DNA from 3 places in the Aliiglaciecola sp. 2_MG-2023 genome. Region 1 is predicted to be linked to each of the others. Evidence: predicted binding sites of a transcription regulator. Region 1 holds the regulator's gene; each other region holds the start of a gene.
What was found. Region 1 encodes FNR, which switches genes on or off when oxygen is low (the NO sensors DNR and NnrR bind a similar motif). Its sites were predicted from a motif close to TTGATCTAGATCAA; they were not measured.
Positions count from the first base shown of each region.

Region 2: hemN (oxygen-independent coproporphyrinogen III oxidase) is a predicted target of FNR. The motif match lies at 2,561-2,574, and genes of this name have one in related genera.
Region 3: Q4567_RS06255 (universal stress protein) is a predicted target of FNR. The motif match lies at 1,854-1,867, and genes of this name have one in related genera.

Region 1 covers NZ_JAUORY010000005.1:233,796-239,585, forward strand. Annotated here, with positions in the region: gene Q4567_RS07555 (heavy metal translocating P-type ATPase) at 1-1,278, shown strand, start outside; gene ccoS (cbb3-type cytochrome oxidase assembly protein CcoS) at 1,301-1,486, shown strand; gene Q4567_RS07565 (sulfite exporter TauE/SafE family protein) at 1,483-2,148, shown strand; gene fnr (fumarate/nitrate reduction transcriptional regulator Fnr) at 2,174-2,911, shown strand; gene uspE (universal stress protein UspE) at 3,026-3,958, shown strand; gene ttcA (tRNA 2-thiocytidine(32) synthetase TtcA) at 4,095-4,982, shown strand; gene Q4567_RS07585 (patatin-like phospholipase family protein) at 4,998-5,790, shown strand, end outside.
Region 2 covers NZ_JAUORY010000031.1:17,143-22,932, reverse strand. Annotated here, with positions in the region: gene Q4567_RS20560 (ABC transporter substrate-binding protein) at 3-851, opposite strand; gene Q4567_RS20555 (TonB-dependent receptor) at 1,043-2,458, shown strand; gene hemN (oxygen-independent coproporphyrinogen III oxidase) at 2,633-4,000, shown strand; gene Q4567_RS20545 (DUF58 domain-containing protein) at 4,025-5,362, opposite strand; gene Q4567_RS20540 (MoxR family ATPase) at 5,359-5,790, opposite strand, start outside.
Region 3 covers NZ_JAUORY010000004.1:196,294-202,083, reverse strand. Annotated here, with positions in the region: gene Q4567_RS06265 (glucosyltransferase domain-containing protein) at 101-1,249, shown strand; gene Q4567_RS06260 (hypothetical protein) at 1,289-1,597, shown strand; gene Q4567_RS06255 (universal stress protein) at 1,970-2,797, shown strand; gene Q4567_RS06250 (dicarboxylate/amino acid:cation symporter) at 2,800-4,131, shown strand; gene Q4567_RS06245 (Na/Pi cotransporter family protein) at 4,243-5,790, shown strand, end outside.

The sequences.
Region 1 (5,790 bases):
GAAAAAATCAGAAAAAGCACCGGCGCTCATGTCTATGGCGGAACCATTAATTTATCAGGTTCTTTTGAAATTGAAGTTGAAAACGAGCTTAAATTGTCCCTGGTGAACAAAATTTTACGCCTTCAAGAGTTAGCTCTTTCAGATAAACCCAAGGCAGCTGTATATGCAGATATTGCCTCCAAGTACTTTATTGTAATTGTTCTAGGTATCACCTTAATAAGTTACGTTGGCTGGCTGGCTTATCAACCAGAACGCGCTTTTTGGGTTGCCATATCAATCCTAGTTGCGACCTGCCCTTGCGCCCTTAGCTTGGCAACGCCGACGGCTTTAACCAGTGCAATAGCAAAATTAAATCAATATGGCTTATTAGTTAAAAGAGCAAATATTATCGATGTTATGCCTGATGTCGACACCGTGATTTTTGATAAAACAGGCACGCTAACCAATGGACATTTCAGTGTAAGTGACGTCGAGCTCTTTAACGCAGCAGATGAAACTTTTGTTTATAATTTAGCTGCCGGATTAGAACTCTATTCAAAACATCCGATATCTCACGCGTTTCAATCTCAGACCCCCTGCGCAGTTTCCCAAGTAGTTACTGTGGCGGGAAAAGGTTTACAAGGAACCTACCAATCTCAAGTCGTTAAGATAGGTAACATAAGTATTCTTGATAACAGTGATGGTTTACGACCCACTGAGGATGACTCTCGAGTTTATCTGCAATTGGGTAAGCAATTAATTGCTGCATTTAGCGTAAAAGATGTAGTTAAAAAAGACGCAAAACAACTCGTCGATGACTTACGCAGCAAACAATTGGTGATGTTAAGTGGTGACTCAGAAATAAACGCGTCTTTGGTCGCTGATTCTTTAGGTATCCCGAACGTTTATTTTAGACAAACGCCAATACAAAAACTGACATACATTCAAAACTTACAAGCCAAAGGACACAAAGTTTTGATGATTGGTGATGGCATCAATGACGCCCCAGTTTTGGCCGCTGCTGATGTATCAATTGCGGTAGGTGACGCCAGTGACATGGCGAAACGTTCTGCCGATATCATTTTATTAAATTCAAAATTAAGTAATGTTAAGTTTGCTGTTAGTATGGCGATTAAAGTGCGTACCAAAATCAAACAGAACATGGTTTGGGCCATTGGCTATAACGCGTTAATTCTTCCCCTAGCAGTAGCCGGATATTTAAGCCCGTGGATGGCCGTAATTGGCATGTCGTTAAGTTCAATTATTGTGGTCGCAAACTCTATTCGTTTACTACGTTAACCAGCGCTAATAGGAAATTAAAGTGAGTATTATTTATGTGCTAATCCCCATCGCTATTGTGCTAGTACTGTTAGCCATAGGGATCTTTTTTTGGGCGGTCAAATCCAATCAGTTTGAAGATTTAGAGCGTCAAGGATACAACATTCTATTCGATGATGACGTGGATAAAAAAGTACAAGTAAAAAAGCCAAAAACTAACGACAAATGAACGACTTAAGCTGGTTTTCTGCAATATTAATCGGACTTGCTGGAAGTGTGCATTGCGCTGGGATGTGCGGTGGAATTGTGACCTCATTTACGTTTGCATTACCAAAGAATAAGTCACAATGGCCGTATTTAATTGCCTATAATTCAGGCCGCATTTTATCTTATAGTTTCGCTGGCGCAATCGCTGGGCTGTTGGGTCAGATCGTCACCACAAAATCCTTTATCAATCCTCAAGCACTGACCCTTTTTGGCGGAGTATTTATGGTTCTGCTTGGATTATATGTGGGACAGTGGTCAAAACTACTGGTTAAAGTAGAAAAAGTTGGCGCTATTTTTTGGCGTAAAATTAGTCCCATATCAAAGCGTTTCATTCCCTTTAAACACCCAATCTATGCTGTACCCTATGGCCTAATCTGGGGCTGGTTGCCCTGTGGATTGGTTTATTCGACGTTAACATGGAGTGTTTCCACCGGCAGTGTGGTACAAGGTGCTATCACCATGTTTTGCTTTGGCTTGGGCACTTTGCCCATCATGTTAGCAATGGGAGCCAGCGCCAGCCAAATAAGAGGATGGTTGACCCAACCAGTGGTAAAACGAAGCGTTGCAGTCTTATTATGCTTATTTGGCTTGATTTTATGTTACCAAGGGATTCATAATTGGTAACTAATGAATTAATTGGAATTAACTAATGTCAGATCCGAACAAGTTCAGTATTCGCTGCCAAAACTGCAGTTTTAATCACCTATGTATACCGGTGGCTCTGAATCAGACTGAAATGGAGAGTTTGGACGAAATCATAGAACGCAAGCGCCCTTTGCATAAAAATGATCAATTAACTATTCCTGGGCAAAAATTTACGTCGCTGTTTGCAGTAAGAACGGGCTCATTTAAATCTTACATAACCTCTCCCGATGGCGAACAACAAATTACAGGGTTTCATTTTCCCGGTGATATTGTCGGCTTTGATGGACTATTTTCTGAAAAATATCAAAGTTATAATCAAGCGATGGAAACCTCCATGGTTTGTGAGTTACCTTACGACAAGTTAGATATTATGAGCGCACAACTTCCTACACTGCGCAAAGAAATGCTTAAAATTATGAGCACAGAAATAAACCAAGATCACAGTCTCATGATGTTATTAAACAAGCGCACAGCAGAAGAACGTCTTGCCCACTTCCTAATTAATCTATCAGATCGTTTTCGCTCCCGCGGTTTTTCTGAATTAGAATTTAATTTAACCATGACCCGAAACGAAATTGGTAATCACCTTGGTTTAACTGTTGAAACCGTCAGTCGTTTACTCACCCGTTTTCAAAAAGAAAATATCATCAAAGTTGATGGGAAATTTATACAAATTCTCAATTTGGCGGTACTTAGAGAGAAACTTGGTGAACACGTTTTAAATAAACAAGCCTGCGGTTAAGTCTTTTAATTTAAATTGATTCAGGTCAAAACAATTAGTCTGTTAATTGGCAAACTAGCTAAAGTAGCCATACACTTAATATACGTAGTGTAAACGTTTGAAGGGAATTAATTTATGTCCGTATTTAACAAAATACTAGCTGTTGTAGACCCAACTACAGAAGATCAAAAAGCGTTTAAAAGAGCGCTTTTATTGGCAGAAAAGACCGGCGCCAGTATTACTGCGTTTCTGTCCATATATGATTTCTCTTATGAAATGACCACTATGCTCACCGTGGATGAAAGAGAAACGATGCGCCAAGCTGTGGTGGATGACAAAACCGATTGGCTTGCCAATATAGTTGAACCCCTAGCGGCTAACTCATCTATTTCAGTAGATATAAAAGTGGTCTGGCATAATCGGCCATATGAAAGTGTATTGTTCGAAGTGATTGATCACAGCTATGATTTAATCGTCAAAGGAACCCACGAGCATGACACCCTAAAGTCAGTGATATTCACCCCGACTGATTGGCATATCCTACGTAAATCACCGGTTCCAGTTTTACTTGTTAAAGAACATGATTGGCCTATTAATGGCAATATTTTAGCTGCGGTAGATGTGGGCAGTGAAGATGAAGAACATCATAGCTTAAACAAGTTAATCACTAAAACCGCTGGATTGATGGCTGATTTACTGGAAGGACATGTAAACTTGGTTAATTCTTACCCAGGTACACCGGTTAATATTGCCATCGAAATACCAGAGTTCGATCCGGTTGGCTATACAGAGTCAGTTAAACAACACCACGCCAAATGTATGCTTGAGCACGCTCAAGAATTCAATATCCCACAAGAAAATCAGCATCTTAGTGAAGGTTTGCCTGAGGATGTCATTCCTTCAGTGGCAAAAGCTATCGACGCAGAGTTAGTGGTTATCGGTACTGTAGGTCGCACCGGTATTACAGCCGCCCTTATCGGTAACACGGCTGAACATACAATAGATTCACTCAATTGTGACGTTTTAGCAATTAAACCAGAAGGCTTTGAGTGTCCTCTTAAACATTAACCTTACATAACCTTGTGATACTTAGAAAATGACTGCAAACATTTAAATTTAGGGTGTTTATGTCCTTTATGAGGACAGGTATAATCCGCGCTGATAGCAATGTTTTTCTAGGAATAAGATGAGTAAGGTCGAGTCTCTGTCTGAGAGTAAAAAATACAGTTTTAATAAACTTCAAAAGCGCCTAAGACGAAATGTAGGCAAAGCAATTGCCGATTTTAATATGATCGAAGATGGCGATAAGGTAATGGTCTGCCTGTCTGGCGGAAAAGACAGTTACACCATGCTTGATATTTTAATGTTTCTGCAAAAGATTGCGCCAATTAAATTTGAAATTATTGCGGTTAATTTAGATCAGAAACAACCAGGCTTCCCCGCTGAGATACTGCCTAACTACTTACAAGAATTGCAAGTTCCATTTGAAATCGTCACGGAAGACACCTATTCGATTGTAAAAGATAAAATTCCAGAGGGAAAAACAACTTGTTCACTATGCTCTAGATTACGCAGAGGGATACTTTACAAGACGGCAACCCGACTAGGCGCAACTAAAATCGCGTTGGGGCACCACCGTGACGACATGTTAGAAACACTATTCTTAAACATGTTTTATGGCGGACGCTTAAAATCTATGCCTCCCAAGTTAGTCAGCGATGATGGCAAACAAATGGTCATTCGTCCCCTAGCCTACTGTGCTGAAAAAGAAATTACCCAATATTCTGATTTAATTGAGTTCCCGATTATTCCTTGTAATTTATGTGGCTCGCAAGAGAACCTACAACGCAAAGTTATTAAAAACATGCTAGTAGACTGGAACAAGCGTTTTCCGGGTAGGATTGAAAGTATGTTTAGGGCAATGCAGAATGTCGTGCCTTCGCATCTTGCCGATAGTGAACTTTTCGACTTTAAAACCTTAGAGACGCAACAAACACCGTTTGTTAACGGTGATATTGGATTTGATCAAGAAGATTTTTCTACACCTTCAACAAGTGCTGATGACACTGTCAAAATAATCAATATTAGTTAAGGATCATTTTAGTAAATGAAAATTGGATTAGCACTAGGAAGCGGCGCTGCTCGAGGTTGGGCGCATATCGGTATAATACAGGCGTTAGAAGAACTAGGCATCAAGGTTGACGTGGTCGCTGGTTGTTCCATTGGTGCCTATGTAGGAGCCGCGTATGCAAGCAATAAACTGGATCCACTCGCAGAATGGGCAAGCTCTCTAACTGAGTGGCAAGTTTTAGGACTGTTAGGGGTTGGATTTCGTAAAGGTGGACTGGCTAGCGGAATTAAAGTGTTTAAAGCCCTCGAAGACAATTTTTGCGAACGAGACTTTGAACACTTATCCAAACCCTTAGGTGTTGTGGCGACCGATTTATATAGTGGTAAAGAGGTTTCATTTACTCAAGGTCCTATTGCGGATGCGGTTAGAGCATCCTGTGCAATACCTGCCCTGTTTCCACCCATTGCGCACAAAGGCCGTTGGCTAGTGGATGGTGCTGTGGTCAACCCAGTGCCGGTAAATCTTTGTCGGCAACTAGGTGCTGACTTTGTTTTTGCGGTTAATCTAAGTGCAGATTTTAGGCCTGAAGTTCAAGCTCAATATCAAATGGAACATGAAAATAATCAAAAACGAACCAATGATTTTTTTAATAAAAGTCAGTCGTTTATGCAGCGTCTTTTCAGTGGCAAGTTCAAAAAAGACAATGATATGGACGATGATGAGCTTGAATCTTTAGAAGATCTAGAAAACATGGCACTGGATTCTGACTTTGACGCCAATAGTGAAGAGCAAATAACCACCTCAGAAACTCAGGTAGAAACGCCGGAGC
Region 2 (5,790 bases), on a different contig from region 1:
CATTATCTACTGTATTTTTGCAGCGTATGTTTGTAGCTATCCATTTGCATGTAGTCATCTAACGCCGAATTAAATTTTTGAACATCCGCTTCAGCTACACTTGACTGGCTGAACATGACGTAAATATCTCCAGTAGTAACTGTAAAGCCATGTTCAACAATGTAGTTATCTAATCCTTTTCTGCGCAGTATTGACGCTCCCACAAAGCTATCTTCTAAAAAACCGTCAATATCCATATCTAATAATCGGGCAATATTTAATTCCCCCATAATACCACTCACAAAGTTACTAGAGGACGCTTTGCTATCTTGCAAAATGGTAATTTGAGGCCCGTAATAGTAGTCACCTACGACGCCTATTTTGCTACCATTAGCGATAAACTCATCTATATCATTATAGGCGGCACGCTTTTTATCATCATTGCGTATGTACAATGAAAACTGCTCAGTGCGGTAAGGTGCACTAAAATACGCGAACTCTTCTCGCGCTGGGGTTTTTGATGCGCCAATGAGCATATCGACGTTACCTAAGCGTAAGTCTTCTAAAAGCGAAACCCAGGTACCTTGCACATAAGAAACCGTGCATCCCATTTCATTAATAACACCAGTGATAATTTGAATATCGACGCCACTCACCTCACCATCAACGTTGATGTATTGGTAAGGTTCCCAGATATCAAAACCTAAACTATATGAGCAAGGAGGGGATTCAACTTCGTTATCAGTTGACAGTTGAGAGTCTTTCAAGGGCTGTTCTTCAGATGTTTGACTTGACAACGTTGCCTGTTGTGGACTGCATGCAATTAAGGCAAAAGACAAACTCATTACTAATAGCATTTTAAGCATTTTCATAATGGTGGCCTCCATAAATAAACCACCCTAAGTTTAAGTCAGAATTCTAAATTTGCTATTTTTAAACTAGCTTTAACAGCATTCCATCTGATGTAGTCACGTAAGTTTCAGTTATTTAATACAAATTTTCTCTGTAACTCTTTTTTAGGATATTCTACTATTCCACCGTGGCACATCAGTTGGGGAAATTAATGGATAAACAAGTCAGTTCTAGATCAACAAGTCAAAAAGCATTACGAATCAATCTCGACGAAAAAAAATACGGGACTATTGTTGAAATAGGCGCAGGACAAGAGGTTGCCAGACAATTTTTCATAGCCGGCGCGGCAGCCGGAACCATAGCTAAAACAATGTCTGCCTATGACATGGTTTTTTCAGATGCAATCTATGGCGTGCAACAAGACGGACGTTATGTGAGCCAAGCTCGCGTTCAAGCAATGATGGAACAAGAATTCGATTTAGTCGTAGATCGAGTTGGCAATATTCGCTCTAAAAGTTCTCGTTATTTTGCCTATGCCGCAACAGTAGCTGCTAAGAGCTTTGGCCGCAAAAACGAATGTCACGCTTGGATTGGTATTCGTATTCAAATGTACCCTGGTGCAGAGCCTTCTGATATCAAAGTACATGTGCGCATGTTTGACGACAATGCTGAAGCTCAGCAGCAAGCATTAGGCGTAATTGGTGTGAACTTAATATACGCTGCTTATTTCTATTTTGAAGATCCTAAAATGATTATCGATTCATTAACCGATAATATAAAACCTAACCGTGTTGAAATTGATTTTATCGACTTCAAAGGTCCTTACTTCCTTGATGTAGACAATCGCGCGAAGAATCTGCACTTAATCCGCAGTTGGAAGACCCGTGCAGTTATGTTCAAACCCGATGGCAGCGTGGCGATCCCGGCTGAATTGTTGTACAAAAAGAATATCCTAACCATTCGCGGCTCGTTCAGACCAGTCACTAAACTCAATGTAGATATGATAGAACAAGGGCAAACCTCGTTTTATGAACTAAAAGATGTGAGTAAATCGAATACCGCGGTTATTGCTGAAATATCATTAAATGATATGAAAGGGAATGACGCGCAAATGCCCGAAAAAGACATAGTAGCGCGAGTGCAATTGCTTAATTCGTTGGGTTATAACGTAATGGTTTCAGACTATACCCGTTATTTCTCGTTGCGGGCTTACTTCCGCCAATACACAAAAATGCAAATTGGCATTGTAGTGGGCATGGTTAACATCAAACAGATTTTTGATGAAGACAGCTATAAAGGGGTTGAAGGCGGAATAATGGAAGGTTTTGGTAAACTATTTCCAGACAATACCCGAATGTATATTTACCCTGAGATAGACGAGAATGGCCAACTTAACGATTTCACCCTAGTTAAAGTGCCAGAACATCTACGCTTCTTATATCGACATTTATTGGAAAATGGCTACCTTGCTGGTATTGAGTGCAGTGATAACGAATTATTTTCGATTTACTCCCGAGACTTATTGAAACAACTCTCCTCAGGTCGCGGAGAATGGGAAAATGCGGTTCCACAAAGTGTTGCTGAAGAAATCATAGCAAATAAGTTTTTTGGTTATCGAGAACGCTAACGACGGCAGTACGTATTCACACCTAAAAAATGGCAGATTATCTGCCATTTTTTTTACTTCCAATTCAGCTTTTATTAATACATTTCTAAAATCAGCAAAATATTGCGCAAGATCAATAAAGGATTTCGCTAACCAATTAAACTGCAATGACTAAATGATTATTGCGAAAACAACATGAACTCAAAACGCTTTTTCGATCCTCAATTACTTGAAAAGTATAATACTAATGGGCCACGTTATACCTCCTACCCTACGGCATTATCCTTTAACGAGTCTTTCTACAATGATGATTTGATCAAAGCAGTAAAAACCTCACCTAATACAGATCTGTCTCTTTATATACATATTCCGTTCTGTCATAGCCTTTGTTATTACTGTGGCTGCAACAAAATAGTTACTCGTCACCCTGAAAAATCGGACGACTATATGTTCTATTTAATAGGTGAAATTACCCAGCGCCAAAAGCTCTTTAAAAAGCATGTTGTTCGGCAAATTCACTTAGGCGGAGGTACGCCCAGTTTTCTCAGTAAACAACAACTTTCGAATTTAATGGCCGTGTTAAAAAGCCATTTCGTTCTCAGCCAAGATGTTGAAATTGGCATAGAGATAGATCCCAGAAACTTAACTTTAGACTATATCGATCACCTTGCTAACATCGGTTTTAATCGACTCAGTATCGGCGTTCAAGATATCGATCCGCAGGTGCAAAAAGCGATAAATAGAGTTCAGTCCACTGAATTGATCGAGCAAATCGTTAACCAAGCGAATAAGATTGGATTCAGATCCGTTAATTTAGATCTTATCTATGGTTTGCCCCATCAGACACCCGAACGATTTGAACGCACTTTGGACAAAGTGATTCAAATGGGTGTGCAACGGATATCGCTGTTTAGCTATGCGCATTTACCTGAACGCTTTCCAGCGCAGCGCAAATTGCGTGATGAATGGCTCCCCAATGCTGCGCAAAAACTGGCATTGATGAAATTGGCAATTGAACGATTCCTAGATGCAGGCTACATGATGATCGGTATGGATCATTTTGCCAAACCTAATGACGAACTTGCCTTGGCTCAAAAGCGCCACCAATTACACCGAAACTTCCAAGGTTACACCACCCATGCAAACTGTGATTTATTAGGGTTTGGCGTATCGGCTATTAGTAATATTGGTGACTGTTATAGTCAGAATTACAAACAGTTAGCCGACTATTACCAAGCTTTAAATGAATCAGATAACGCGGTTCACAAGGGGGTTAAATTAAATCTCGATGACCAAATAAGGGGCTTTGTCATTAGCCAATTAATGTGTAATTTTCAAGTCGACAAATCCCAAGTTGAAAACCTATACGACATTCATTTCGACAGCTATTTCCAGCAAAGTCTGCGTTCGTTACAACCTTTTGTAGACGACAATCTTGTGGAAGTGGATGCATTGCAAATTAAGGTCAAAAACAAAGCTAGATTGCTGATAAGAAATATTTGTATGAGCTTTGACGGGTATATTAAAAATCAACATATACATAGATACTCAACCGTCATTTAAACAGCTTAGGCTCACATTTGAACGCTACAGTAAGCCAGCCTTTTTAATACTCAAATAGGTATTTAATACATTTGGAGTGAGGTGAGAAGCTGGCGCATTGATGCAAATTACGCCCTTTTGTTTTAAGCGTTGTACATTACGATCTATGGATTTTTTAATTTTATGGGCTGAGGCATACATAATTGCTTGTTCGAACGTTTCTACTGGCTCGTCGTCAATACGCTTGTAAATAGGCTCTTCGATACTAATTACGGCCACCAAATGCTTAGCTTTAAGTAATTGTACCGCTTTGAGCAAATCTTCAAAATCTTCATCACGAAGACAAGTGACTAGCAAAATTAACGCTCGTTTCGGTTGCTTGACCAACAACTCTTGGGCTGCACTTAAATAATCACTGGCTATTTTTTGCGGATACAGATCATAAAAATGCTGCATGACTTTACTGACATTTTGGGCCCCTCGAACATGACTTAACCAGCGAGACTCACTTCCAAAGCTTTGCAAACTAAGGTTGTCGCCATTTTTCAAAGCGGTGTAAGACAGCATGATCAATGAGTTAAGTGCGTGATCAAAATAGCTCAGATCGTCGTCCTGCACACGCATACGTCGGCCTGAGTCTAACATTATGATGACATGCTGATTTTTTTCTTCCTGATACTCTCTTGAAATGAGTTTGTTAAACCGGCTAGTTGCTCGCCAGTCAATTTGTTTAATACTTTCGCCTTCACGATAGTCACGTAACTGCAGAAAATCCATGCCACTGCCACGTTTATTAAACTTTTTTAAGCCTGCTTGGGTTAAGTTAACGCTACCTTGCAAACCAGCTAAATCTGAAATGGCAGTAAAATTAGGGAATACTTTATGTTCGCTAACGTGTTCAATCCAATACACATAATCCCAAAAGCCAAACTTCGATTCGACTTTAATTTCAGTAGCCGAAATTTGCGAAGGCCCCCTTCGACTTGGCGTAACTTGATAGTCAAACTCTGCGATTTGTCCGGGTTCTAATCGACAACCGTGAAAGTTGTTAGAACAATGCCAGTGCTCAGGGATTATCTCACTGCACTGGAGGCTCAAGGTATAATACCCACGATTAGCCATAGCAATGCTAACCTTTTGTTCCACATGCACGGATAAATTGCTCGGCACTTCTCTTTTAACTGCCACTTGCGGTGGGTGGCGACTGATAATTAAATCGTACCCAGCCAATGCAATAGCAATTAGCGCCAGTCCCATGGGTAAACCAGACAATTGCGTTAAGCCATTAAAATGAATAACAATTGGCAATGCCAAACCCACTATGCACAGCACAGAAAAGCATTTAAGTAATCGCTTTGAAGGAGCTAACCTAATACGTTTCATTGCCTTGGAGAAGCCGCCTGTTGAATTATTTCTGATAGCACTTGCTCTGCCGAAGAACCGGATATTTCCCGCTCTGCAGACAAAATAATACGATGTCGCAAAACAGGTAAGAGCATGGCTTTAATGTGGTCAGGAGTCACAAAGCCTTGACCTTCACATAGGGCTTTCACTTTCGCCGCTTGCACTAGCGCTATACTTGCGCGGATCCCTGCACCATGCACAATCCCATCCCACTCACGGGTTGCACGCACTAAGCCTACCGCATAGTCCACAACCTTATCGTCTATAAGCACCTTACTTACCAAGGCTTTAAGTGATAATGCATCTTGCTTGCTCAGTACACTTTGAATCGAGGCATTGACTATACCTGTTTGATTTTCAGTATTCAGTTTGGTTAAGGTGATTTCATCCTGATGCTCTGGGTAACT
Region 3 (5,790 bases), on a different contig from region 1:
TGAACTAAGATGGATTTTCTTGGCTTGTGTTCTAATTAACCTACTCGTGTTTTCATTCTCTTTCGCCCAGTTTCCAATAGGAAATCACGACTAGGGTCGTATGAGTGGCATTTCTCCTTTTGATCAATTACGGTTTGGCAGATGGTTTGTTACTGCAATATTATCGTTAAATTTTTTCAAGCAAATTCCCGTTTTAATTCTGTTAATTTCTATTTTATTTCAAGTTTCTAGTGGCCTTTTAGCAGCATATTTATTAGAAATAAATAGCAAAACTCGATTCAGTCGCAGTCGCTACCTAGTAGCTGGGTTATTGGTGAGTATAATTCCTTTTGTTAGTGCCCATCATTATTACACATTCATGAGCCACGTTTTCCCTGCTGCACAACTTCTTGTTATTGCTTCCATGCTGGTTGGTTCGTTAAGAGTGTCTTTTGTCTCGATAGCTTCAGGGGCTATTTTGTTCATGTTGTCGATGGCGACTTATCAAGCTTCAATCAACACATATGCAGTATTATTCTGTGGGGTAGTGATCGTCAGATTAGTCAATTTTTATGAAGAAAAAAAACTAAGGGAAAATCTCATAGCTATTGCTTCTTTATCTTCAATTTTCGTTTTCGGTGCGATTTTTTATAAGGTTTCTTTAGTCTTGTGCGATCAGCTCGAGTGGTTAGAAACAGGTGCTTATCAGTTGGAGAGTTTGCAAATTGCCGATATACCTGAACGATTAGAAGAAGTAGTTGAGTCTTCCATTCGACAACTTGTCATTTCTCAGCCTTATTTTCCGTTCTATCTGAAATTATTGGCATTAACCATATCCATTGTCGGTGGGATAACCTTGCTCATCAAGCTAGGTATAAGGCAGAGATTAAACATCTTTCTAGTCCGTTCATTTATTTTAGGAGTTATATGTTTTCTGATGTTATTTGCAACAAAGACCCAATTTCTTCTCTCAGCGGACGAGGGTTTTTATTATTATAGGTTTGCTTCTTTTGGAATCTCATACTTCTATTTGTTTTTCTTCATGATGCTCCCTATTGACTGCAGTCCGAAGTGCAGAATTCCTATTTTAATCGCTTGCGCAGTATTGTTTTATAGCTTTTGGGTTTATGATTTAAGCCAGCAGAAAGATATGGTTAAACAAAACCACTATGACTTCAGTTTTGTGAATAGAATCATTGCTCGTCTTGAGCAAAGTGAAGACTTTTCATACGAACGAAGCTATAAGCTAATTCAGGTTGGTGAACTATAAAATCTTAAAAAATTTCATGGTGATTATGATGGTGATGACATGAGAGGCTACTGGTCACCTTTTCATCAATATTCTACAAATGCTACTTGGAATGCCGCGTCAATGTACGTGAAGCTAGAGCCACTATTAAAAATAAATCAGAATTACTCTTTTTATCATTTGGAATCCTATAATACAGAAAATGCAAAGAAAGACGTGAAGATGGCGATGGAATACATTATTAAGTCGCATTCATGGCCACACTCTGATGCGGTAAAAATTATTGGTGAGAATGTTATTGTTGTGATTCTCGAAAAGACCAAAAAAGAACAGACTTATATTGAAAACTGGCAGCAAAGTAAGCTCTAACCGCACAAGAGCATTGATCTGTAGAACAGCTTTATTTAATTAGACGCTCTTGCTGATTCAGCAATGTGCAATCATTACTTTAATGCATTTTTGCGTTTACTATAGAGCTAATTTTTTCGAAATGGAGAAGAGTGCTCGAAAGTTACTTAGGATCGAATACTAAGGTATTTAGATTCCCCTTTTTTGACCATTCATCCGTAAACCTGATCTTCTGATCACAGAGAGTCCAAATTTCCTTCCTTTAATTCAATGGTCCTTGATGTGGATCAGTTAATTGGCGCAGATTTAAACTATGCTTAGGTTTAGATTAGATAGTATTTGTACTATAACTCTATGAAGGCTAATCAATAAATTTTAAATCGAGGAATGTTTATGAAACACATTTTAGTTGTTGTTGAAAGGGAAGAAAGCGTCAAGCCAATGTTGGATAAAGCATTAAAATTTGCACCTGAAAGTATTACTGTGCTTTATATCGTAAGCAATGTGCTAGATTCTAATGCAGAAGCGTTAACTACCCTAATAAACAACGAAGTGAAAGATGCTTGCAAATCGACGATCCTCCTTGAAATAGTTAAGTCGGCATCTGAGCGAGAAGAAGTACTTTTCAAAACCCTAAGCAGCAATAAATTCGATACTACATTCCTGCACAGACCCCAATTAGGTCGTGAATTATTGGACTTTTCACTGATTAAAGCCGCGCTTAAAGGTCCAATTAAATCTAGCGTCCTACTATGTGGTGATAATCGCTGGCGCGGACAACTTAAATTGTTAGGAACCGTTGATATTTTCACCAGAACCCCCGCGCAAAAAGAATTGAATGATAAAGTGCTTACTACTTCTGCTCAGCTTGCAAACCAGTTATCTGCAGATGTGTCGCTTTTAGGTGTGATTCCAATCCCACGGATTAAACAGGAATTTGATATTACTGAACCGGGTGAAGTTATGCTCAAGAAAGGTAAATTATCAAAAGCCAAACTAGAAAAAATTGCCGAGGAAATGGATGTTTTCACAGAATATTCAGTGAAAATTGAGGCCGGTTCGCCACATGTGTTGATACCCTCAGTTGCCAGCAAAATGAAAGCAAATCTGGTGGTGTTAGGCAACGTAGGACGCAAGGGGATTAAAGGTTTATTAATCGGTAATACAGCAGAGAAAATTCTAACTCGATTGACTGTTGATGTGCTCATCGTTCGACAGTAAATATGACTCAGATATTTAGCGGTTCACTTAAAAATTTGGCAGATCACTTTGACCGCTTGATCAATGGCAGATTATGGCTAAAAGTTCTGATTGCTCTGTTCTTGGGAGTGATTTTTGGCGTGCTCCTAGGACCAGATTTAGATTTAATCGCACCCAATACAGTGAAAACCATTACTGCTTGGCTAGCGTTACCGGGCCAAGTGTTTTTGGCCGTTATTCAAATGATCGTTGTGCCTCTCGTGGTTGCATCGATTGTGCGTGGGTTAGCGGCTAATAATAATCCCGCGGCGATTAAAAAGAATGGTCTTATTGCCCTTATCTTTATTGTGATTTCCACCGCCGTGGCGGCGACAGTTGGCATCACTTTGGCACTAAATATTCAACCCGGACAGTTTGTTGACGCAAGAATGTTAGTGGACGTTGGTTCAACAGCCGCTAACTCTAACGTGCAAGGTTTTCCTGCTATGTCTGAGTTACCCGAAAAAGTGTCTGCGTTGATTCCTAAAAATCCGCTAGCATCTATGGCCTCTGGGGAAATGTTGCAGGTAATTTTATTTGCCGCTTTGTTAGGAGCTGCCATGCTGTCGATCCCTGCACAACAATCAAAACCTCTGTTTGATTTAATGGGGGCATTGCAAGAAGTGAGCTTACGGATTGTATCTTGGGCGATGTTATTAGCGCCTATTGCGGTCTTTGGTTTAATTACTCGATTAGTGGCTAATTTAGGAATTGATGTGTTGGCCGGCATGGCGGTGTATGTAGCTACTGTGGTACTGGGCCTGATAATTGTAGCTGTAATGTATTTCATGGTAGCTAAGTTAACGATGACACAGTCGTTTCGTGAATTTTTTAGTAACGTCAAAGAATTATTATTGCTGGCTTTTTCAACCAGTAGTTCGGCTGCCGTGATGCCAATTAGTTTACAAGTTACTGAAGATAAGCTGCATGTTAATCCAGAAATAGCTCGTTTCCTCATTCCATTAGGCGCAACAATCAATATGACTGGGACTGCTATGTATCAAGGCGTCGCGACCGTGTTTTTGGCGCAGGTTTTCCAAGTCGATTTGAGCCTTTCCAGTTATCTTTACATAGTAACAATGTCAGTTGCAGCATCAATTGGATCACCAGCAACCCCAGGTGCCGGAATCATCATCTTAAGTATGGTACTTGAAGGTGTTGGCATACCCGCAGCAGGAATAGCATTGATACTTGGGGTCGACCGTATCTTAGATATGTGTAGAACCTCAGTAAATGTACTTGGTGATGTCGTGGCTTGCACAACTGTTCAATATTTTACCGGCGCTGAAAAAGCGTTAGTTAATGAAGCCAAATAACGTCAATGAAAGCAAAAATAAACTGATTATTTGCAGAGTTTTTTAAATCAGTGACTATGCTTTAAATAGTCTTTAATTGCTTGAAAAGCTTAGCGAAAGGATAGGTGTTTAGTGGAATCAGTAGTGTTGGCAGGGACAATTTTTGGCGGCTTAGGTCTGTTTTTGTTAGCCATTGGCATGATGACTGATGGGTTAAAACTTGCGGCGGGAACGTCACTAAGAAAGCTGCTTTCACATTGGAGCAGTACACCCTTACGGGGGATCTACTCTGGCTGTTTTATGACTGCAGTAGTGCAATCCTCTAGTGCTGTAACAGTAGCATCTTTAGGATTCGTTAATGCCGGTCTTATTACCATGCGACAGGCGTTAGGGATTATATACGGCGCTAATATCGGTACAACGATGACTGGCTGGTTAGTCGCGCTAATTGGTTTTAATCTTAATATTAATGCATTTGCATTACCTATGATTGGTTTTGGAATGTTATTGAAGCTGATTAAACAGCAAGGAAAGGCCGCCTCATTTGGTATTGCATTAGTTGGCTTTGGATTGTTTTTTATTGGTATCGATACGCTAAAAGGTGCGTTTGAAGGCATTGTTCTAACTTTAGACATTAGTAAAATTTCAGCTGAGGGTATTAGCGGTATTTTGCTCTTTTTGTTGGTCGGCATAGTGATGACCGTTTTGACCCAGAGCTCAAGTGCATCAATTGCACTGACTATCACTGCAGCATCAAGCGGAATGGTAGGGATTTATGCCGCCGGAGCAATGGTTATTGGCGCTAATATTGGCACTACATCTACTGCGTTGTTGGCTGCGATTGGCGCTACATCGAATGCTAAAAGGGTGGCGGCTGCACAGGTCATTTTTAATGGCGCAACGGCGATCGTAGCGCTGTTACTGTTACCTGTTTTGTTCTATTTAATCGAGGTTATCACCAATAGTTTAGAACTTAGCGCTGATCCAGCCATTTCATTAGCGCTATTTCATAGTGTGTTTAATATACTCGGCGTATTGTTGGTATATCCCTTTAACGATCGCTTAGCCAAGTTTTTAGAAGCACGTTTTCTTAGCTGGGAAGAAAAAGCTTCCCATCCTCAGTATCTAGATAAAACCATTGCACAAACACCAGTATTAGCAGTGAATGCACTACTATTGGAGAATCTCTCAGTTGCCGACAAAATCGCTGTCCTTTATGGTAAATCAATCACGCCAAACTCCGCTCATAGTCACGAATTAATCCATGAACTTAACGTTATAAAATCCCTTTCATCGGAAGTGTCGCGTTTTATTGTGAATATTCAGACTGAAGCGTTAGGCCAGGATACTATCGAAGATCTCGCCACTTTAATGCGTATCGATCAATATTTTTTGAGTTGCGCAGTATCCATTGAACGATTAGCTCAGCAAATGCAAACGCGGGACTATTCAGCCAGTAAATCAACGGATCAACATTTCATACAGTACGCTGAGCGGGTACAGACGTTAATTAATATTAGCCGTTCAGGTGAATCACAAAATGCTGAATCATTGGCAACACATTTCAATCAACTTCAAATTGAACATGACAAGTTTAAGGCTGAGCTAATCGTTGAGGGCACGCGGGCGCACATTTCTGTCGCGCAAATGTCTGAATCAATCGATTGTTTGGCTGAAATA